3 regions of the Calditerricola yamamurae genome follow, and region 3 is predicted to be linked to each of the others. Evidence: riboswitches for the same ligand, from Rfam matches in the RefSeq annotation. Region 3 holds a riboswitch; each other region holds the start of a gene.

Region 1 (2,261 bases), 240 kb from region 3:
CCTCCTCGACCACCGGCGCCGTGACCCCGGCCAGGTCGAGGCGCAGGTACGCTTCCGCTGTCTCCGCAGCGGCACGGGGCGCCCTGACCCCAGAAGCTTGCGCGGCCACCGGTTTGCTCTCCTCGCTGAAGGCGCTAACATAGGCCCCCCGTTGTCCGGCACGCCCCTGCTGCAAAAAGCGGCGCGCCGTCTCCGTCTGCGGACGGGCCACCACCTCGGCCACCGGGCCCACTTCGACGATGCGTCCGCCTTCCATCACGGCGACGCGGTCACACACGGCCTGGATCACATCCATCTCGTGGGTCACCAGCACCACGGTGAGCCCAAAGCGGCGGTTGATGGACCGCAGCAGGTCGAGGATCTGGTCGGTCGTCTCCGGATCGAGGGCCGATGTGGCCTCGTCGCACAAAAGCACGTGGGGCCGGTTGGCCAGGGCCCGGGCAATGCCAACGCGCTGCTTCTGCCCGCCCGACAGCTGGGACGGATAGGCGTCGGCACGCTCGGTCAGGCCGACCAGTTCCACCAGCTCGTCGACGCGCTGGCGGATTTCGCGTTTCGGAACGCCGGCAATCTCCAGGGGCAGCGCGATGTTTTCGCGCACCGTCCTCGACCAGAGCAGGTGAAAGTGTTGGAATACCATGCCGATGCGCTGCCGCGCCCGCCGCAGCTCGCGTTCCGAAAGGGCCGTCAGTTCGACGCCGTCGACGACCACGCGCCCTGCCGTCGGCCGCTCGAGCAGGTTGATGATGCGCAGGAGCGTGCTCTTGCCGGCACCGGAACGGCCGATCAGGCCGAAAACCTCACCCTTTTGCACCGAAAGGTCGATGCCTTTTAGCACCTCCACGGTCTTGCCGCCCGTGGAGAAGGTTTTGCGAATGCCGTGCAGTTCAATCATCGTCGGCCTCCGTTAAAACCAATTAATCCGATCCGAATTTATGAAGATGCTTCACAAAAAAATCCTTTCTGAGAGACCTCAGAAAGGATTTGTTGCAAACGCAACGCCTCCTCTCTTATCTCTCAGAACGCCGCCTACGCAGCCGTTCTGCAGGAGTTGGCACCTTCCCGCTCCCCAAGGGGCAGCAGGGGTTGCCGGGCTTCATCGGGCCAGTCCCTCCGCCACTCTCGATAAGAGATGGCTGTTCGATGCCGGATTCAGTTGTCGAAAAAGAGTATAGTACAGGTTGACCTGCTTGTAAAGAGGGGGTTTTGATTTGCATAAATTACAGTTGTTTCAAGACCTCACGGTGCACTTCCAACGTGCGGTCGATGTCGGCATCGGTGTGGGCCGTGGAGACAAACATCCCCTCAAACTGCGACGGCGGGATGTACACGCCCCGTTCGAGCAGCAGGCGGAAATAGCGGGCAAAGCGCTGGGTGTCCGACGTGCGCGCGGTGGCGTAGTTGACAACCCGTTCGCCGGTGAAGAAGAAGCCGACGAGGGAGCCGACGCGGTTGATGCAATAGGGAATGCCGGCCTCTTCGGCGTTCTGGGCCATTCCCTCGGCCAGGCGCGCCGCCTTGCGCTCCAGCTCCTCGTAGATGCCGTCCTGACCCAGCTCGCGCAACGTGGTGACCCCGGCGGTCATCGCCAGTGGGTTGCCCGACAGGGTACCGGCCTGGTACACCGGGCCGTCGGGGGCCACGTGGCGCATGATCTCCTCCCGCCCGCCGTAAGCGCCGACGGGAAGGCCGCCACCGATAACCTTGCCCAGACAGGTAAGATCGGGCAGCACGCCGTACTTCCCCTGCGCCCCGCGATAGTCGACACGGAAGCCGGTGATCACCTCGTCGAAGATCAGCAGGGCCCCATACTGACGCGTGATCTCGCGCAAGCCTTCCAAAAAGCCGGGCTTCGGCGGCACGACACCCATGTTCCCGGCCACCGGCTCGACAATCACCGCAGCAATGTCATCCCCGTAGCGCTCGAAGGCCAATTTGACACTGTCAAGGTCGTTGTACGGACAGGTGATCGTGTTTCGGGCCACCGTCTCCGGCACGCCGGGGCTGTCGGGCAGTCCCAATGCCGCCATGCCCGAACCGGCTTTGATGAGCAGGCTGTCGGAGTGGCCATGGTAACTGCCCTCGAACTTGAGGATCTTGTTGCGTTTGGTGTAGCCGCGGGCCAGGCGCAGGGCGCTCATCGTCGCCTCGGTGCCGGAGTTGACCATGCGCACGACCTCGACGGAGGGCAGGGCCTCGACGAGCAGCCGGGCCATCTCCGTCTCGACCACTGTCGGCGTGCCGAAGCTGGTGCCGCGCGT
Region 2 (2,261 bases), on a different contig from region 3:
ACTTGAGGTGCTCCTGAAGGAACCGGTGCCGGTGGTGAGCTTTACCTTTGGCTGTCCGTCACCTGACGTGATCGACGCGCTGAAAAAGCGGGGCTCCTGTGTCGTGGTGACGGTTACCACCCCCCAGGAGGCCATCACCGCCCATCGTGCCGGTGCCGATGCGCTGTGCGTGCAGGGGGTGGAAGCCGGGGGACATCGGGCATCGTTCCGCAACCGGCTGTCCGCGGAAGAGGATTATCCGCTCCTCGTGTTGCTGCGCCTCGTACGGCAGGAGGTGCCGTTGCCTCTCCTCGCCGCCGGCGGCATTATGAACGGACGCGATGTGGCGGCGGTGTTGGCGGCGGGCGCGTGTGCGGCCCAGATGGGCACGGCATTTCTCCGGTGCCCGGAAAGCGGAGCCCATCCGGTTCACAAAGCGGCCCTCGTTGACCCGCGATTCACCTCGACGACGTTGACGCGCGCCTTTACCGGCAGGCGTGCCCGAGGATTGGTCAATCGCTTTATACGGGAACATGATGCGGCCGCACCGGCCGCATACCCCCACCTGCACCATCTCACCCAGCCCCTCCGAAGGGCGGCGGCGCAGGCCGGCGACCCGGAGGGCATGGCGCTGTGGGCGGGGCAAGGCTTTCGTTTGGCCCGCGAGATACCGGCCGCGGAACTCGTGCACCAGCTGATGGACGAGGCGCGCCAGGGGCTTGCGGAGGTGTCCCAAACGCTCTGCGGGCGTTCCGATGCGCCCAACGCGCACGGTTTCCGTTGACAAAGGGGGGACGTGCGCCCTATAATGAGCGTAACGTTGCGTCAATCCATAATCTTTCGCCTTCTTCAATCCGCAAGGAGAAGGCTCCTCTTATCGCGAGAGGCGGAGGGACTGGCCCGATGAAGCCCGGCAACCGGTGGGATCCAGCGGTAGCAGACTCCCACAACGGTGCCAATTCCTGCAGAATCCTGCGCGGATTCTGAGAGATGAGAGGGGCGTAATGCGGTTGAAACGCCCCTTCTCGATGGAGAAGGGGCGTTGCCCTTGATAGGGGGCCTGTGGCGCGCCGGCGCCCCGGGACATTTGACCACGAGGAGGAAGGAGCGCATGAGCATCGAGACGCAAACTGCCAATGCCCATCGTCTGGAAACCCTGGCCATCCACGCCGGCCAGCAGCCCGATCCGACGACGGGGGCCCGGGCCGTGCCGATCTACCAGACGACGTCGTACGTCTTCCGCGACACCGACCATGCCGCCAACCTGTTTGCCCTGAAGGAGTCCGGCAACATCTACACGCGGATCATGAACCCGACCAATGACGTGCTGGAGCAGCGCGTGGCGGCCCTGGAGGGCGGGGTAGGCGCCCTGGCGGTAGCCTCGGGGCAGGCGGCGGTCACCTACGCCATCCTGAACATCGCCCAGGCGGGAGACGAGATCGTCTCCGCCACCAGCCTCTACGGCGGGACGTACAATTTGTTTCACTACACGCTGCCCAAGTTCGGCGTGACGGTGAAGTTCGTCGACGCGCGGGACCCGGAAAACGTCCGCCGCGCCATCACCGGCCGCACCAAGGCGGTGTTCGCCGAGATGATCGGCAACCCCAGGCTGGACGTGCTGGATATCGAGGCCATCGCCGAGGTAGCCCATGCCCACGGCATTCCGCTTATCGTCGACAACACCGTGCCCACGCCGTTCCTGTGCCGGCCCTTTGACCACGGCGCCGACATCGTCGTCCATTCCGCGACGAAATTCATCGGCGGCCATGGCACGACCATCGCCGGGATCATCGTCGACAGCGGCAAGTTCGACTGGACCAACGGCAATTTCCCTGCCTTCACCGAGCCGGATCCCAGCTATCACGGGATGGTCTTGAGCGAGGCCTTCGGAAACATGGCCTACATCCTGAAGGCACGCGTCCAGCTCCTGCGCGACACGGGGGCGGCCCTTTCGCCCTTCAACGCCTTCCTCCTGCTGCAGGGCCTGGAGACACTCCATCTGCGCATGGAGCGGCACAGCGAAAACGCGCGGAAGGTGGCGGAGTTCTTGGCCGGCCATCCCTATGTGGAATGGGTCGACTACCCCGGTTTGCCGGACAGCCCGTATCACGAGCTGGCCAAGAAGTACCTGCCGCGCGGGCAGGGCGCCCTCGTTACCTTCGGGATTCGCGGAGGCCTGGAGGCGGGGAAGAAATTCATCAACAGCGTCAAGCTCCACTCCCACCTGGCCAACATCGGCGACGCCAAGTCGCTGGTGATCCACCCGGCCAGCACGACACACC
Region 3 (2,261 bases):
GCTGCTGGCCGCAGGAGTTGGGGCAGCCGTTGATGTGCAGGCGGATAGGCACGTCGAGAGGGATGCGTTCGTCGAGATACGCGACGATCTTGCGCATGCGCTCCTTGGTTTCGGTAAGGGCCAGGTTGCAAAACTCGATCCCCGTGCAGGAAACGGCATGGCCGGAGAAGGTTTTCGGGAACGGGGTGATGCGCTTCAGGAGCGGTTCGGCGAGCAGCGCCTCCACCTTGTTTTCCGGCACGTGTGTGATCAGAATGTTCTGCGTGTTGCACGTGCGCAGCGAGCCATTGCCGTACTTGTCGGCCAGCTCAGCCAACCCTTCCAGCTCGTCGGCACTCATGCGGCCAACCGGCACCGACAGGCCGACGTAGTACAGCCCCTCTTGCTTCTGCCGGTGCACGCCGGTGAAGTAGCCCGCGTTCCAGCCGACGATCTTGTCCTCGCCCCGCCCGGGAAACTTCCCGATGTAGCCCTCGAGGACTTCCTGGAACTTCTCGACCCCCCAGTCGGCGACGAGGAACTTCAGGCGGGCGCGGTGGCGCTTCTCCCGATAGCCGTAGTCGCGGAACACGCGGGTGACGCCAACGGCGACCTTGACCACCTCTTCCGGCCGCACGAACATGTCGAGCTGCCGGGCCATGTGCGGCTTGGAGGACAGGCCGCCGCCCACCCATACGTGGAAGCCAACCACTTCCTCCCCGTCGATCATTTTCATCGCCGGGGTGAAGGCCAAGTCGTTGATTTCGGCATGGGCTGCGTTGTAAATGTTCGCCGATATCGAAATCTTGTACTTCCGCGGCAGGTTCGAAAATTCGCGGTTCATCCAGATCGCGTTTTGCACGGCTTCCACGATGGGACGCGTGTCGATCAGCTCGTGGGGATCAATGCCGGCCAGCGGGTTGCCGACGATGTTGCGCGGGCAGTCGCCACAGGCTTCATAGGTATAGAGCCCCACCTCGGCCAGGCGCTTGAAGATTTCGGGGCAGTTTTCGATGCGCACCCAGTGCAGCTGGAAGCACTGCCGCGTCGTCACGTCGACCAGGCTGCGTCCGTATTCGCGACTGATGCGGGCCACCTCGCGCGCTTGCCGGCTGTTGAGCACGCCCGACGGCACGCGGATGCGCATCATGAAGAAGCCGTCCTCCTTCGGCCGTTGCGCGTAGATCCCGGCCCACTTCAGGAGTTGCAGGTCGTCGTCGGTCAGCGCCTCGTGCCCGGCCGCCGCCAGCCGCTCAATGTCGTCGAGAATGTCGAGGCCATCGCGGTTGAGCTTCAGGAGCTCCACCTTGTTCAGCTTGGACGGGTCCTCCGCCCACTTCCATTGATACTTAAACGCCATGAGCCCTCACCCTCCTCGGAAAAATCAACGCGCCCTTCTCCCCTTTGAACGAAGAGAAAAGGGCGCGCTTTTCTCTCCTTATCTTCAAAGGCGCGCCCGCCGCGCGCCTTTTCTGGAATTGGCACCGTGCTCACCGCGCGGGAAGTGTGGGCCGGTTGCCGAGGGTTCATCGGGCCAGTCCCTCCCCCTCTCTCGATAAGGGGATGTGTTCCGGTCGTATGCAATTTCCATCGGGCGTTACCCCTATCTTACTCCCTGAAATCAGATAGGTCAACTCAATTTTCTCACGTCTTCGGACTACCCGACCACCCACCAATAGAGGAGGAGGGAAACCACGGACAGCAAAACCGACACCCCGTACAAGACGGCCAGCGTCTGCGCCTGCGTGAGGCCGTACGCCAGCAGGCGATGGTGGACATGGAAACGGTCGGCCTGGTAAATGGGCCGCCCTTCCCGCAAGCGGCGCAGGATCACCTGTACGCTGTCAAACAACGGCACTCCGAAAACCAGCAGCATGGCCACCAGCGAGAGAAACGTAACGGTTTTCAGCGTCCCGTCCAGCGCCACGACGGCCAAATAGTACCCCAAAAACGCCGATCCGGTGTCGCCCATGAAGATCGTCGCCGGCGGCAGGTTGAAGCGCAGGAACGCCAGGCAAGCGCCCATCAGGGCGGCCGTCAGCACAGCCGTTGTGGCCTGCCCTTTCAACAGGGCGATCACCGTCAGGCTGGCGGCGGCAATGGCCGTTACACCGGCGGCCAACCCATCCGCACCGTCGAGGAAATTGATGATGTTGATGAGGACCACCACCCACAGCATCGTTGCCAGCAGCGACAGCCACAGGGGAAACAGGATCATTCCGCCGTCGACGACATCGCGCACGCCATAGACGCGCACACCGGCTACGAAGGGCACGAGTGCC

What was found. A riboswitch is a leader RNA that binds a small molecule or an ion and turns the genes downstream of it on or off. The one in region 3 is predicted to bind S-adenosylmethionine.
Region 1: another riboswitch for S-adenosylmethionine. It lies ahead of ACYQ0Z_RS01785 (methionine ABC transporter ATP-binding protein); the one in region 3 lies ahead of ACYQ0Z_RS02870 (nitrite/sulfite reductase).
Region 2: another riboswitch for S-adenosylmethionine. It lies ahead of ACYQ0Z_RS01110 (homocysteine synthase); the one in region 3 lies ahead of ACYQ0Z_RS02870 (nitrite/sulfite reductase).

The regions. Positions count from the first base shown of each region.
Region 1 is NZ_BAAIFH010000004.1:68,860-71,120, forward strand. It holds gene ACYQ0Z_RS01785 (methionine ABC transporter ATP-binding protein) at 1-895, opposite strand, end outside; SAM riboswitch class I at 1,008-1,132, opposite strand; gene hemL (glutamate-1-semialdehyde 2,1-aminomutase) at 1,221-2,261, opposite strand, start outside.
Region 2 is NZ_BAAIFH010000003.1:200,856-203,116, reverse strand. It holds gene ACYQ0Z_RS01115 (NAD(P)H-dependent flavin oxidoreductase) at 1-763, shown strand, start outside; SAM riboswitch class I at 851-976, shown strand; gene ACYQ0Z_RS01110 (homocysteine synthase) at 1,091-2,261, shown strand, end outside.
Region 3 is NZ_BAAIFH010000004.1:313,731-315,991, forward strand. It holds gene ACYQ0Z_RS02870 (nitrite/sulfite reductase) at 1-1,339, opposite strand, end outside; SAM riboswitch class I at 1,415-1,541, opposite strand; gene ACYQ0Z_RS02875 (MraY family glycosyltransferase) at 1,637-2,261, opposite strand, start outside.